2 regions of the Bradyrhizobium sp. LCT2 genome follow, and region 1 is predicted to be linked to the other one. Evidence: predicted binding sites of a transcription regulator. Region 1 holds the regulator's gene; the other holds the start of a gene.
What was found. Region 1 encodes LexA, which represses DNA repair genes until DNA is damaged. Its sites were predicted from a motif close to TGTTCNNNNTGTGTTCNG; they were not measured.
Positions count from the first base shown of each region.

Region 2: the regulator LexA is predicted to act here: its motif matches at 3,431-3,448, upstream of uvrA (excinuclease ABC subunit UvrA).

Region 1 is NZ_CP034432.1:4,889,522-4,896,810, reverse strand. It holds gene EI171_RS23645 (hypothetical protein) at 1-197, shown strand, start outside; gene EI171_RS23640 (S41 family peptidase) at 271-1,608, opposite strand; gene EI171_RS23635 (alpha-hydroxy acid oxidase) at 1,913-3,046, shown strand; gene EI171_RS23630 (HAD family phosphatase) at 3,061-3,687, shown strand; gene EI171_RS23625 (hypothetical protein) at 3,853-4,071, shown strand; gene glp (gephyrin-like molybdotransferase Glp) at 4,294-5,505, shown strand; gene lexA (transcriptional repressor LexA) at 5,681-6,376, shown strand; gene EI171_RS23610 (hypothetical protein) at 6,664-6,870, shown strand; gene EI171_RS23605 (hypothetical protein) at 7,064-7,289, shown strand, end outside.
Region 2 is NZ_CP034432.1:5,030,347-5,037,635, forward strand. It holds gene EI171_RS24245 (DUF433 domain-containing protein) at 1-110, shown strand, start outside; gene EI171_RS46785 (DUF5615 family PIN-like protein) at 112-249, shown strand; gene uvrA (excinuclease ABC subunit UvrA) at 360-3,335, opposite strand; gene EI171_RS24260 (outer membrane protein) at 3,635-4,387, opposite strand; gene EI171_RS24265 (outer membrane protein) at 4,609-5,277, opposite strand; gene EI171_RS24270 (outer membrane protein) at 5,513-6,292, opposite strand; gene EI171_RS24275 (single-stranded DNA-binding protein) at 6,741-7,235, shown strand.

The sequences.
Region 1 (7,289 bases):
GCTTGTCATCGGCCGGCACCGTCGCTGCGCCGGGCCTCAAGGTTGGAGATCGTGTCATCCAGGCCTCGTCACCCTCCCTCAATGGCAACGTGAACATCTTCGAAGCCGTCGTCACGGTCGATGATCAATTGCAACAATTCACCGCTTTCGGTGCTTCGACAGCGGTCACATTCGAAATCCTGGCGCTCCGCCTTTGACACGCCAGCCTCAAAACGAATTCGCCCGGGAGCGGTCATCCGCTCCCGGGCGATTATCTGGACGTCGTAGGATTTAGTTCGGCACCGCAGCCTTCGGCGCGGGCTTGGCCGCGACCGCATTCGCGGTGACGCCATGCAGGAAGTCGTAGGCCGCGTGCAGGGCCTTGTCGTCCTCCTCTTTCGGCGGGACGTAGGACTGCGATCCGGTCTGCTCGGTGCCGTCGGCAGCCTGCAGGTGGCCGCGCATCTGGGACTCCGCCATGGTATCCATCCGGCCCTTCAGCTCGGGCGGCACGTCCTGGAGGATCTCGATGTCGGGCGCAATGCCCTGGGCCTGGATCGAGCGGCCGGACGGCGTGTAGTAGCGCGCCGTGGTCAGCGCCAGCGCGCCATTGCCGGCGCCGAGCGGAATGATGGTCTGCACCGAGCCCTTGCCGAACGAGCGCGTGCCGATGATCGTGGCACGCTTGTGGTCATGCAGCGCGCCGGCGACGATCTCCGAGGCCGAAGCCGAGCCGCCATTGACCAGAACCACCAGCGGCTTGCCCTTGGTGAGGTCGCCGCCATGCGCGGTGAAGCGCTGGGTTTCCTCCGGATTGCGGCCGCGGGTCGAGACCACCTCGCCGCGCTGAAGGAACGCGCTCGACACCGAAACGGCCTGGTCGAGCAAGCCGCCCGGATTGTTGCGCAGGTCCATCACATAGCCCGCGAGCTTCTCCTGCGGGATCTCCCTGGAGATCGCCGCGATCGCCTTCTTCAGGCCGTCGGTGGTCTGCTCGTTGAACGAGGTGACGCGGATATAGCCGATGTCGCCATTCTCGACGTGGAAGCGGACCGGCCGCACATGGATGATCTCGCGGGTGATCGCGATGTCGAGCGGGGCGTCGGCGCCCTTGCGCACGATGGTGAGCTTGGTCTTGGTGTCGACCGGGCCCTTCATCTTGTTGACGGCCTGCTCGAGCGTCATGCCCTGCACGGCATCGCCATCGATCTTGCTGATGAGATCGCCGGACATGATGCCGGCCTTGGACGCCGGCGTGTCGTCGATCGGCGAGACGACCTTGACCAGGCCCTCCTCCATCGTGACCTCGATGCCGAGCCCGCCGAACTCGCCGGAGGTGGTCTCCTGCATCTCGGTCCAGGCCTTGTCGTTCATGTAGCGCGAATGCGGATCGAGCGAGGTCACCATGCCGGTGATCGCGCCTTCGATCAGCTTGGCGTTGTCGGGCTTCTCGACATAGCTCGCCTTCACGCGCTCGAAGACTTCGCCGAACAAGTTGAGCTGTGAATAGGCATCATCCGCGCCAGCCGCCGCCCGTGCCGCCCATACTCCGCCGTGCGGACTGGCTACCAGAAGGGTCAAACACGCTCCGGTGAGCGCGCCCAGGGGGAACAGCAGGGTTTTCCGCATGGATAGGCTGGCCTTTTTGCTTGGCGGTTCTCTTGGGCTTGGGAGGCGCCATGCAAATGGCGATCCAGCCCGCTTCTCACAATACCATTCTGGTTTCTTCAAGGCCGGGATGCCAGGCCGGCGGGTACACCGTAAAAATCCCTTCGCCCGGACCTAAACTTTTGGCAACGTTCCGAAACCGTTTCATGCAAAGCAGGAATCGGTCGATCGCCCGCGCCTCGCAGCTATGCGATTTTAGGATGGTTTTGGAGAGCCGGACGGGTTAGGCGATGAAACAAGGCTTCAAATTCTCGGGAGGATAATAATGAACGAAAAACCCCGCATCCAGCCGGAAAGGAACGTCGAACTCGGCGCCAGCAGCGAGCCGTTCCAGAATCTGCACGAATTCATCCGCAAAGCACGCGCCAACCTCAACCAGAATGCCTGGGACTATATCGTCGGCGCCGCCGAGACCGAGACCACGATGCGCCGCAACCGGATGGCGCTGGACGAGCTCGCTTTTCGCCCGCGCGTGCTGCGCGACGTGCGCAAGGTCGATGGCTCCGTCGAGCAGTTCGGCCGCAGGATGCGCCTGCCGGTGGTGCTCGCCCCTGTCGGCGCGCTCGAGATCTTCGATCCGGATGGTGCCGCGAGCGTCGCGCGCGCCGCCGGCACCTTTGGGGCGGCGCACATGCTGAGCTCAGTGTCCGAGCCTGGCCTGGAGAAGACCGCCGCAGCCGCCCCCGACGCGCTGCGTCTCTACCAGCTCTACGTGCGCGGCGACGACGCCTTCGTCGCCGATGTCGTCAGCCGGGCCGAAAAGCACGCCTACGCCGCCTTCTGCCTGACCGTCGACACCGCCCATTACAGCCGTCGCGAACGCGACATCGCCAAGCGCTACGTTCGCGAGAGCCGCCTGCGCGCCACCGGCGGCGATTTCCAGAAAGGCCTGGAATGGCGGACCGTGAAGATGATCAAGGACAAGTTCAAGATTCCGCTGATCCTGAAAGGTATCGCCACCGCCGAGGACGCCCTGATCGCGCTCGATCACGGCGTCGAATGGATCTACGTCTCCAACCATGGCGGCCGCCAGCTCGATCACGGCCGCGGCGCCATGCATGTGCTGCCTGAGATCGTCGAGGCCGTGAAGGGCCGCGCCAAGATCATGGTCGATGGCGGCTTTGGCCGCGGCACCGACATCGTCAAGGCGATCGCGGCGGGCGCCGACCTCGTCGGCATCGGCCGGTTGCAATGCTGGGCGCTGGCGGCGGCCGGCGAAGCCGGCGTGACGCGGATGCTGGAGCTTCTGGAGGACGAGGTGCTGCGCTGCCTCGGCCTGTTGGGCGCCACCTCGTTCGCCGAGGTCAACAAGTCCTGCCTGCACCAAGCCACCGCGACGAACGCGCCGAGCGTGTTCAGCGCGTTCCCGCTGTTCGACCACGAACCTTACCGGTACTGATCCGAAAGGACGCAATGACCTCGCTCTCTCCCGGCAGCGCGGATGCGCTTCTGTTCGACCTCGGGCGCGTCGTGCTCGACATCGATTTCTCCAAGGCGATCGCTTGCTGGGCGGGACACGCCGGCTGCAAGCCGGAGGCGATCATTGCCCGCTATGTGCGCGACAGCGAGGCGTATCGGCTGCACGAGGTCGGCAAGATCAGCGACGAGGAGTATTTCGCCTCGCTACGCGCCTCGCTCGGGATCGGCATCTCGGATGCGCAATTTCTCGAGGGCTGGAACGCGATCTTCGCGGGTGAAATGCCCGATGTCGCGGAGCTGTTGCCGCGTGCGGCGAAGCAGATGCCGCTCTACGCCTTCTCCAACACCAACCAGCCGCATGTCGACCATTTCTCGAAGGAATACGCCGACCTGCTCGGCCATTTCCGCGAGCTGTACCTGTCGTCCAGCATCGGCCTGCGCAAGCCGGACGCGGCGGCGTTCGACCATGTCGTGGCGGCCATCGGTGTGCCCGCCAGGCGCATCGTGTTCTTCGATGACCTCGCCGAAAACGTCGAGGGAGCGCGGGCGCGCGGATTGACCGCGGTGCATGTGACCTCGCCCCGCGATGTCGGCGACGCGCTCGAGGCGCTGGGAATCTGATCGAGACGCATCGGCTGGCGGGTGAAACCGGGGAGCTCCCGGAACCGATCTAGCCGGGATGAGGAACCAAATCGCTTTGTACATTTTTATACAGAGTTCCGGGAACGGAATGCCCGCTTCCGGACTCTTGAGTCCGTTGGGACTTCTACAGACGGACGTATCATCGTGTTGGGCAAAACCTACCTCACCAAACAAGCCTCTCTTCTGCTCGAATTCGCCAAAACGACTTCGGATTCTGACCTCTCCGCCAAGCTGATCAGCAAGGCCGCCGACCTGAAATCCCAGGCCGATCCGCTGCCCGACAAGGATCAAGGCCCCAAGCCCCCTGACGTGGCTCCCGACGTGGCGCCGGACCTCCGTCCGGACCGCCAGACCGGTCGTTGACCGATGCTGGCCGTGGCTCCCGTCATGTCGTCCTTGCCATGGCCACGCTCGTTCCCGTCTTTCTCGTCAGACAGATCATGCCGCGGCAAAGCTGACGGTCCCTCATGACTGGACGGATCAAGCAGGATAAATCCTGATCCGGTCCCATTTTGCTTCATCGCCCGCGCTCGGCTAGAACTCTTGCCGCCCATTCGTCCAGACTTTCCGAGCAGGAGTTTCGCCGTGGCCTTGATGCCGGTTTCTGACGCGCTCGCCGCGGTGCTGGCCGGCGCGGAGCCGCTGCCTGAAGAGATGATTCCCCTCGACGAGGCCTACCACCGCGTGCTCGCGCGCGACGTCGCGGCGCGGCGTACCCAGCCGCCCGAGGCGATGTCGGCCATGGACGGCTACGCCGTGCGCGCAGCCGATGCGGCCAGGGTCGACGCGCAGCTCACCATGATCGGCGAGGTCGCGGCGGGCCGGCCGTTCGCGGGAGCGGTCGGCGCCGGCGAAGCGGTGCGAATCTTCACCGGCGGCGTCGTTCCCGCCGGCGCGGACGCGGTCGTGATCCAGGAGGATACGGTCGCCGAGGGCAAGCGCATCACGATCAAGGAAGCCGCTATCGCCGGTCGGCACATCCGGCCCGCCGGCGTCGACTTCCGCGAGGGCGACGTGCTCCTTCGCAAGGGAACCCGGCTCACCGAGCGCGACCTCGCGCTCGCCGCCGGGATGAACCATCCAGACCTGCCCATCCGCCGCCGTCCGAAGGTCGCGATCCTCGCCACCGGCGACGAGCTGGTGATGCCGGGCACCACGCCGGGCCCCGGCCAGATCGTCTATTCCAACGGCTATGCCCTGCACGCCCTCGCCCGCCAGGAGGGCGCAGATACCATCGACCTCGGCGTTGCCGCCGATACGCTGGAGGCCACCACAGCCGGCATCCGCCGTGCCCGAGAGAGCGGCGCCGACATCCTGATCACGATCGGCGGCGCCTCGGTCGGCGACCACGATCTGGTCCAGCAGGCGCTGAAGGCCGAAGGCATTGCGATGGCGTTCTGGAAGATCGCGATGCGGCCGGGCAAGCCGATGATGCACGGCCGGCTAGGGGCGATGGGGGTGATCGGCCTGCCCGGCAATCCCGTGTCGTCCTATGTGTGCGGCTTCCTGTTCATGGTGCCGTTGATTCGCGCCCTGTCGGGCCGCGCCGTGATTCACCATCGTCGCGAGCGCGCCGTGCTCGGCCGCGATGTCGGCGCCAATGACCGGCGCGAGGACTATCTTCGTGCGCGCCTGGAGCGGCGCGACGACGGCATGCTTGTCGCCCTTCCCGTCAATCATCAGGATTCCTCGCTGCTTGCGAATCTCGCTGCGGCGCAGGCACTTCTCGTGCGCGCGCCGTTCGCGCCGAAGGCCGAGGCAGGCGCGCCTTGCGAGGTGCTGCGACTGCCCGCCTGAACGCACTGGTCCTGCGCGTTCCGCGAACTTTGTCGCGTTCACGGTAAATTAAGCAGTTGCGGAACACATATCGAACATATAGTGTCCGTTCATGATTTGTTTCGAGCATCTGGCGGCTCGCCGCTGAATTCACCGTCTCGGAATCGAACGACATCAACCGGGGGATTTGGTCGAGATGTTAACGCGCAAACAATACGAGCTTCTGCGATTCATCAGCGAGCGTTTGAAGGAAAGCGGTGTGCCGCCCTCCTTCGACGAGATGAAGGACGCGCTCGACCTGCGCTCGAAGTCGGGCATCCATCGCCTGATCACCGCACTGGAGGAGCGCGGCTTCATCCGGCGCCTGCCCAACCGGGCCCGCGCGATCGAGGTGATCAAGCTGCCCGAGCTGCAGGCCGCCGCTGGCAACCGCCGTGGCTTCACGCCGAGCGTCATCGAGGGCAATCTCGGCAAGGTGCGAGCGAGCTCCAGCGCGGACGAGGGCGAACGCCCCGTCGCGGTGCCGGTGATGGGCCGCATCGCGGCCGGCACGCCGATCGAAGCGTTGCAGACCCGCAGCCACACCATCAGCGTACCGCCCGACATGCTCGGCTCGGGCGAGCACTACGCGCTCGAAGTGCGCGGCGACTCGATGGTCGAAGCCGGCATCCTCGACGGCGACATGGCGCTGATCCAGCGCAATGAGAGCGCCGACACCGGCGACATCGTGGTGGCGCTGATCGACGACGAGGAAGCGACGCTGAAGCGCTTCCGCCGCCGCGGCGCTTCGATCGCGCTCGAGCCCGCCAATGCGGCCTATGAGGTCCGCATCCTGCCGCCCAACCGGGTGAAGATTCAGGGCAAGCTGATCGGCCTGTACCGGAAGTACTGAGCGTGATCCGGACTGGAGGGCCGCGTTAGCGCAAAGTGCGCAGCGGTTTTCCCTCGCGGCAAGCGCAGGACGCGCTTGCGCGGAGATCATGCTCAAGCAATCACCTAAGCGCGGCCCGCCGGTTGGCGACCCGCGTCGTTGACGATTGGAGCGGACGATTGTCCGCTCCGGCTGGATAGTCTTTCTGGTTTTGCTCAGATTATCCGGCCCCTCTCTAGCGCTACATCCTCGCGACGCCGCAGAAAGCCCTCATCGCTTCGTGGCCCTGGAGATCGAGGAGGCAATCAATGCGCAAGATCGTTTTGAGCACCGTCACGGTGGCGCTGATCGCAGCATCCGCGTCGGCATCGCAAGCCTTCGCCGCGCAGTCGCACCATGCCCGCAAGGCAACGCAGACGACGAGCGAGCAATTGCGCAATGCCCGCAACGCCGTCGCGCAGCCGTCGCAACCCGCCTGGCAATATTCGGGCTGGTCGGCACCTGCTGGTCGCTGACGGAGACGCACGCCAAATGCACGGAAGCGGTTTTTGTTCCTGAGGCATTTGAAAAAGATATTGTGATGGCAGCCTGCGGACCCAAGCCGCAGATTTGCCTACAACCAAGAAGACGCTAACATGCTTCCACTCTGATAGAGGCCAGTGCCTCCGAAGGAGGCGCGGGTCGCTATCCCTGAATGAGGAGCACCCGATGTGTGACTACAGCCTGCATGCCGTCGCGACGCGTCCCGCACAAGTCGGCGAGACGATCGTCACGACCACCTTCCGCGGCACCTCGACGCGCGGCTTCGCCTCCGAGGCCGACATGTCCGTCGCGGTCTGCCTGCTGCCGGGAACGGAGCTCGCCTTCGCCGACAACGTCCGCTACGACAATCGCTGGATCTGGACGCGCACCATCAACTCCCGCGTCGGCAAGT
Region 2 (7,289 bases), 140 kb from region 1:
CGCGCGACAGCATTCTCGAGGACTATCCGTATCTGGAAGAGGCGGATATCGACGCAGTGCTCGCCTATGCCGCGCGTCAGGTTGACCACCCGATCATAGCGGCCAAATAGCTTGCTTTACCTGATCGACGCTCAGCTTCCCCCTGCACTCGCGGAAGCCTTACGTCGTGCTGGATACGATGCGGCTCATGTGGTCGAGTTCGGAATGGCGGCAACATCGACAATCGCGCGCTGGTGCGACAGTTTCTGAGCGCCATGCCGCAAATTGTCGAAGCCGTCGCGCGGGGCGAGGCCGTCATCGAGTTCGTCGGTGGTTAGTCATGGCAAGCGGGACCGAACCACAGTAGCGGCGAGGCTGCGCTACTCCGCCGCCTCGCTCGTGCTCCGCCGCTTCGGCTTCCTTGCCTTCTTCAGCACCGGCTCCAGGAACTTGCCGGTGTAGCTCCGCGGCGCCTTCGCGATGTCTTCCGGCGGGCCCCAGGCGACGATCTCGCCGCCGCCGTCGCCGCCTTCGGGGCCGAGGTCGATGACCCAGTCGGCCGTCTTGATGACTTCGAGATTGTGCTCGATGACGACGACGGTGTTGCCCTGCGCGACCAGCTCGTGCAGCACTTCCAGCAGCTTCTTGACGTCGTGGAAGTGCAGGCCGGTGGTGGGCTCGTCCAGGATGTAGAGCGTGCGGCCGGTAGCGCGCTTGGACAGCTCCTTGGCGAGCTTGACGCGCTGGGCTTCGCCGCCTGACAGCGTGGTGGCCTGCTGACCCACGTGGATGTAGTCGAGGCCGACGCGGTGCAGAGTCTGGAAGGTCTCGCGCACGCGCGGGACCGCCTTGAAGAAGTCGGCGGCTTCCTCGACGGTCATGTCGAGCACATCGGCGATGCTCTTGCCCTTGAACAGGACCTCCAGCGTTTCGCGGTTGTAGCGCTTGCCCTTGCAGACGTCGCAGGTGACGTAGACATCCGGCAGGAAGTGCATCTCGATCTTGATGACGCCGTCGCCCTGGCAGGCCTCGCAGCGGCCGCCCTTGACGTTGAAGGAGAACCGGCCGGGCTCGTAGCCGCGCGCCTTGGCTTCGGGCAGGCCGGCGAACCATTCGCGGATCGGCGTGAAGGCGCCGGTATAGGTCGCGGGGTTCGAGCGCGGGGTACGGCCGATCGGCGACTGGTCGATGTCGATGATCTTGTCGATGTGCTCGAGGCCCTCGATGCGGTCGTGCGGGGCGGCGCCTTCGCTGGCATTGTTCAGCTTGCGGGCGATGGCGCGGTAGAGCGTGTCGATCAGCAGCGTCGACTTGCCGCCGCCGGAAACACCGGTGACGCAGGTGAACAGGCCGAGCGGAATCTCGGCGGTGACGTTCTTGAGGTTATTGCCGCGCGCGTTGACCACCTTGATGGTGCGGCGATGGTTCGGCGGACGCCGCTCCGGCACCTCGACCTCGAGCTCGCCGGTCAGGTATTTTCCGGTGAGCGATTTCGGGTTGCGCATGATCTCGGCGGGCGTGCCTTCGGCGACGATGTGGCCGCCATGCATGCCGGCGCCCGGGCCGATGTCGAGCACGTAGTCGGCGAGACGAATGGCGTCCTCGTCATGCTCGACCACGACCACGGTGTTGCCGAGGTCGCGCAGGCGCTTGAGCGTGTCGAGCAGGCGCGCGTTGTCGCGCTGGTGCAGGCCGATCGAGGGCTCGTCCAGCACGTAGAGCACGCCGGTCAGTCCCGAGCCGATCTGCGAGGCCAGGCGGATGCGCTGGCTCTCGCCGCCCGACAGCGTGCCGGAGGAGCGGGAGAGGGTGAGGTAGTTGAGGCCGACGTCGAGCAGGAAGGTGAGGCGCTCGCGGATCTCCTTGAGGATGCGGCCGGCGATCTCGTTCTGCTGCTTGTTCAGCGCCTCCGGCACGGTCTCGAACCACTCGCCGGCCTTCTTGACCGACAGTTCGGAGATCTCGCCGATGTGCTTGGTGCCGACCTTGACGCAGAGCGCCTCGGGCTTGAGCCGAAAACCGTTGCAGGCGCCGCAGGGCACGTCGTGGAAATACTTCGCCAGCTCCTCGCGCGCCCACTCGCTCTCGGTCTCGCGGTAGCGGCGGTTGATGTTGGTGATGACGCCCTCGAACGGCTTCTTGGTGTCGTAGGAGCGCACCCCGTCCTCGTAGGAGAACTTGATCTCGTCCTCGCCGGAGCCATGGAGGATCGCGTCTCTCGTCTTCTTGGGCAGATCCTTCCACTTGGTGGTCAGCGTGAACTTGTAGTGCTTGCCGAGCGCCGTCAGCGTCTGCACGTAATAGGGTGATGACGATTTCGCCCAGGGCGCGATCGCGCCCTTGCCGATGGCGAGCTCCTTGTCGGGGATGACGAGGTCCTCGTCGACATGCTGCTCGACGCCGAGGCCGCCGCAGGCGGGGCAGGCGCCATAGGGATTGTTGAACGAGAACAGGCGCGGCTCGATCTCGGGAATCGTGAAGCCGGAGACGGGGCAGGCGAATTTCTCCGAGAACAGGATGCGCTCGGGTCCGCTCTTGTCGTGGATCTTCGCGGTCTTCTTCTTTTCCTCGGCCGGCGCGGCTGCGGGCGCATCGGCGAATTCGACAACGGCAAGGCCCTCGGCGAGCTTCAGCGCGGTCTCGAAGCTTTCGGCGAGACGCTGGCCGATATCGGCGCGCACCACGATGCGGTCGACGACGACGTCGATGTCGTGCGGAAACTTCTTGTCGAGCGTCGGCGCTTCCGCGAGCTCATGGAAGGTGCCGTCGATCTTGACGCGCTGAAAGCCCTTCTTGAGCCATTCGGCGAGCTCCTTGCGGTACTCGCCCTTGCGGCCGCGCACGACCGGCGCGAGCAGATAGAGGCGGGTGCCCTCGGGCAGCGCCAGCACGCGGTCCACCATCTGCGAGACGGTCTGGCTCTCGATCGGCAGGCCGGTGGCGGGCGAATAGGGCACGCCGACGCGCGCCCAGAGCAGGCGCATGTAGTCGTAGATCTCGGTGACGGTACCGACGGTGGAGCGCGGGTTCTTCGAGGTCGTCTTCTGCTCGATCGAGATCGCCGGCGACAGGCCGTCGATCTGGTCCACGTCAGGCTTCTGCATCATCTCCAGGAACTGGCGCGCATAGGCCGACAGCGATTCGACGTAGCGGCGCTGGCCCTCGGCATAGATGGTGTCGAAGGCGAGCGAGGATTTGCCGGAGCCGGAGAGGCCGGTGAACACCACGAGCTTGTCGCGGGGAATCTCGACGTCGATGTTCTTGAGGTTATGCTCGCGCGCGCCACGGATCGTAATTGCGCGCAGGCTCGAGCCCGCGTTCTGTTGTTGGCGCTTCGCCTTGATCACTTCATCCATCCCGGTGTCCTCAGGGAATCCCAAAGACGCGCGGCCGCGCCAATGGTGAAGGCGCGCTTTGCCCGGAACCGGGATCGGCGCCGATGGGGTTGTCAGCGAACGTAGGAAGAACAGCGGCGGATTTCCAGTGGGACTTGCGAATCGTCAACGGATTGTTGGCGTGCTGGCGGCATCTGGCAGCAGCGGAGCACCGGAACGGCCTCTCGCCCCACGATTCCCTGACGGCTCGGCTGTCCGCGAAAACAAAAAGGCCGGCACAAGGCCGGCCTTTCGTAACGCGATCGCGTTGGAGGCGAAGCTCAGTACTTCGCGACGACGGGGCCGCCGAAGGTGTAGTTGAGGCGGACGGTGCCCATGTCGACGTCCTGCTTGATGCTGTCGCTGCGGGTGGCCACGCCGAGGAAGGTGAAAGTGTCGGTGTGCTTGCCCATGAACAAGTGGTTGTATTCGACCGCGACCGACCAGTTCGGAGCGAAGCCGAATTCGATGCCGGTGCCGACGGTCCCGCCCCAGCGCGTTTCGTTCGCGGTGTCGAGCGTAATGCCAGCCAGAGTGCCGCTGAACTTGTTGTGGGTGACGGCCGCGCCGCCCTTCACGTACCAGAGCACGTTGTTCCAGGCATAGCCGACTTGGCCGGTGAAGAGGCCGATGGCGTCGATCTTGGTATTGTTCACCAGCGGGAAGAGAGCGGCGGGAGCGCTGACGTTCGAGCCCTTCAGGTCAGCCCAATCGCCCTGGGCTTCAAGGCCGAACACCCAGCTGCTGGACTGCCAGCGATAGCCGATCTGGCCGCCGACGAGAGCGCCGGTCGCATTGTGACAGCCTTCAGCCGTGACCGGAATTGCGGCGACTCCGACGGCGGTGAGATCCCAGCAATTATGGCTCGAGCCGCCACCGGCGTTGCCGCCGATGTAGAACCCGCTCCAGTTGTAGATCGAGGCCACGGCCACGGGCGCCTTGGTGTAAGGGCGGGCCGCCAGGTCAGCCGCCGAGGCAGGAGCCAACGCGCTGAGCACGAGCAGACTGGCCGAAGCCAGCACAATCCTCTTCATTTTCAAATTCCCCAGTTTCGTTTCTCTTCGTCGGCGAAAAGCAGCGGACCCAACGACCCAACTGATGCCATTGCTATACATTATTAAAGCCAAAGGTTTCACCGATGTGCCACACCTCTCCGAAAACGCTAGCGAGCGGCTGGATTGGATACTTGGGCGCGAAAAACAAAAAGGCCGGCGCGAGGCCGGCCTTTCGTGACGATGTGCGTCGGTGGCGAAGATCAGTACTTCGCGACGATCGGGCCGCCGAAGTGATAGTTCACGCCGACCTGCACGGTGTGGAAGTTGAGCGTGCCGGACGCCTGGGGAACGCCGATGTTTCCGAAATAGTTTTCGCTGCCGAGGCTGCGATAGAGGTACTCGCCCTTGACCGACCACTGCGGAGCGAAGAACGCCTCGACGCCCGCACCGACGGTCCAGCCCGAGTGGAACTTGCTGTCGGAGATGGTCAAGGCGCCCGCGGTGCCGCTGATCTTGTTGTCGATCCAGGCGTAACCGCCCGTGCCGTAGAACAGGACGTTGTTGACGGCGTAGCCGATGCGGCCGCGGACGGTGCCGAGTGCATCGGTCTTGGAGGACGCGGTGATGCCAAGCACGGTCGCCGAGGCGCTGACGTCAGCCCAAGCGGCGTCGGCTTCGAGGCCGAACACGACGTTGCCGGTCTGCCAGTTGTAGCCGGCGGTGCCGCCGACGAAGCCGCCCTTCATCTTCGGATCGGAGTCGGCCTGCCAGGCGCCGCCACCGACGATACCGAGGTAGAAGCCGGTCCAGTTGTAGACCGAGGCCACAGCCACCGGAGCCTTCGTGTACGGGCGAGCCGCGAGATCAGCAGCCGACGCGGGGGCCGCAAAAGCGAACAAACAGGCCGAAGCCAACAAAACCTTCTTCATTTTCAACCTAAATCCCAGTCCCAGTTTCTGTTGTGCCTTCCACGATCGGGAAGGGCATCGGACGCTGTGGTCCAACTGACGTCGTGCTTACACCAGCAAAGCCGCAAGTTGTGTCTCTCAAAAGCCACAACAGTCACAAAACGTAATGGTTGCTGACTTATAGCCGCCGGCATGTCGCACAAAAAAAGGCCGGCACGGGGCCGGCCTTCAATCTTCAAGTGATATCAAAGAGATATCAGTACTTCGCGATGACCGGGCCACCCCAGCGATAGTTCACGCGGACCAGGCCGATATCGACGTCCTGACCGATGCGTTCCGAGCGTGTGAAAGCGCCGGCCGGAGCCACAATGAAGTTGCCGGAGCCGGCGAAGCCGATGGTGCGATTGCCCATGAAGATGTGATCGTACTCGACGCCGACCGTCCAGTTTGGCGCGAATCCGAACTCGAGGCCGGCACCCACGGTGCCGCCCCAGCGGGTCTCGTTGGCCCGATCGAATTCGAGGCCGGTGATGACATCGTAGCCGCGGTAGCGATCGCTGACGACGGCGCCGCCGCCCTTCACGTAGAACAGCACGTTATTCCAGGCATAGCCGACTTGGCCTGTGAACAAACCGAACGCGTTGATCTTGGAGCGGTCGCGAAGACCCGTGCCGATGAACGTCGTGCTGACGTTGTCTCCGGAGAAGTCGGCCCAGTTGCCCTGGCCTTCGAGCCCGAACACCCAATTGGCCGACTGCCAGCGATAGCCGACCTGGCCGCCGACCGTGCCGCCGGTCGCGTTGTGACAACCTTCGCCAATCAGAACGCCGGTGACGGGAGTTACAAAATCCCAGCATTTGTGGGCCGAGCCGCCGCCGCCGTTGATGCCGATGTAGAAGCCGCTCCAGTCGTAGATGGCCGCGACCATTGGCGGCGGAGCCTTCGTGTAGGGACGCGCCGCCAGATCCGCCGCGCTTGCAGGAGCCGACAGGCTCAACGCCACTGCACCGATTGCACCAATCAAAATCTTATTCATTGCAGTCTCCCCAATTCCGCCGCTTCTTGAAATCCCAGAAGCGGCCAAGCAGGCGCGACGCCCATATGAAATCAATTCCGAGGCAAACGTAGCCTAACGGGTGAGCAGAGTCCGTCGCCGAAATACAACAGTCGCGCGATAAGTGCGGCGTATGTAACTTAATGAATGTTAAGTGCTTTTTGTCGTTCACGGGAACCTGAAAAGGTTCCATCTGGCGCCAGCCATTTGAGCAGTACGCGGGCACCGCTCGGGCCATACATTTCGCGCTTGCTCGAACAGGAACAAATCTGGAACGAGCCGACGGCCGATGCTATATATGGGGATAACCTGAGGGCTGGTGGGCTGATCGGTCCGCGCAAGCGTATAGGGTCGCCTCAATAGGTTGCAGAGGACCGCGGGGCGCGGTCGGGCCTTATCAATTCAGTGGCATTCGGAGTGGAGAGCGGCGATGGCGGGAAGCGTCAACAAGGTCATTCTGGTTGGAAATCTCGGCAAGGATCCTGAAATCCGCCGTACCCAGGACGGGCGGCCGATCGCGAATTTGAGCATCGCGACCTCGGAGACCTGGCGCGACAAGAACAGCGGCGAGCGCAAGGAAAAGACCGAGTGGCATCGCGTCGTGATCTTCAATGAAGGCCTCTGCAAGGTCGCCGAGCAGTACCTGAAGAAGGGCGCCAAGGTTTATATCGAGGGCGCGCTCCAGACCCGCAAATGGACCGACCAGAGCGGCGTTGAGAAGTACTCCACCGAAGTCGTGCTCCAGGGGTTCAACTCGACGCTGACGATGCTCGACGGCCGCGGCGGCGGGGGAGGCGGCAGCTTCGGCGAGGAGCCGGGCGGCGATTTCGGCTCCTCCGGTCCCGTCAGCAGCGCGCCGCGCCGCGCCGTCGCCGCCGGTGGCGGTGGCCGCAACAGCGACATGGACGACGACATCCCGTTCTGAGGCGGGCGGGCGCTTCGCCCCGAATGTTGTCGTGCTCGCGTAGGGCCGCAGGAA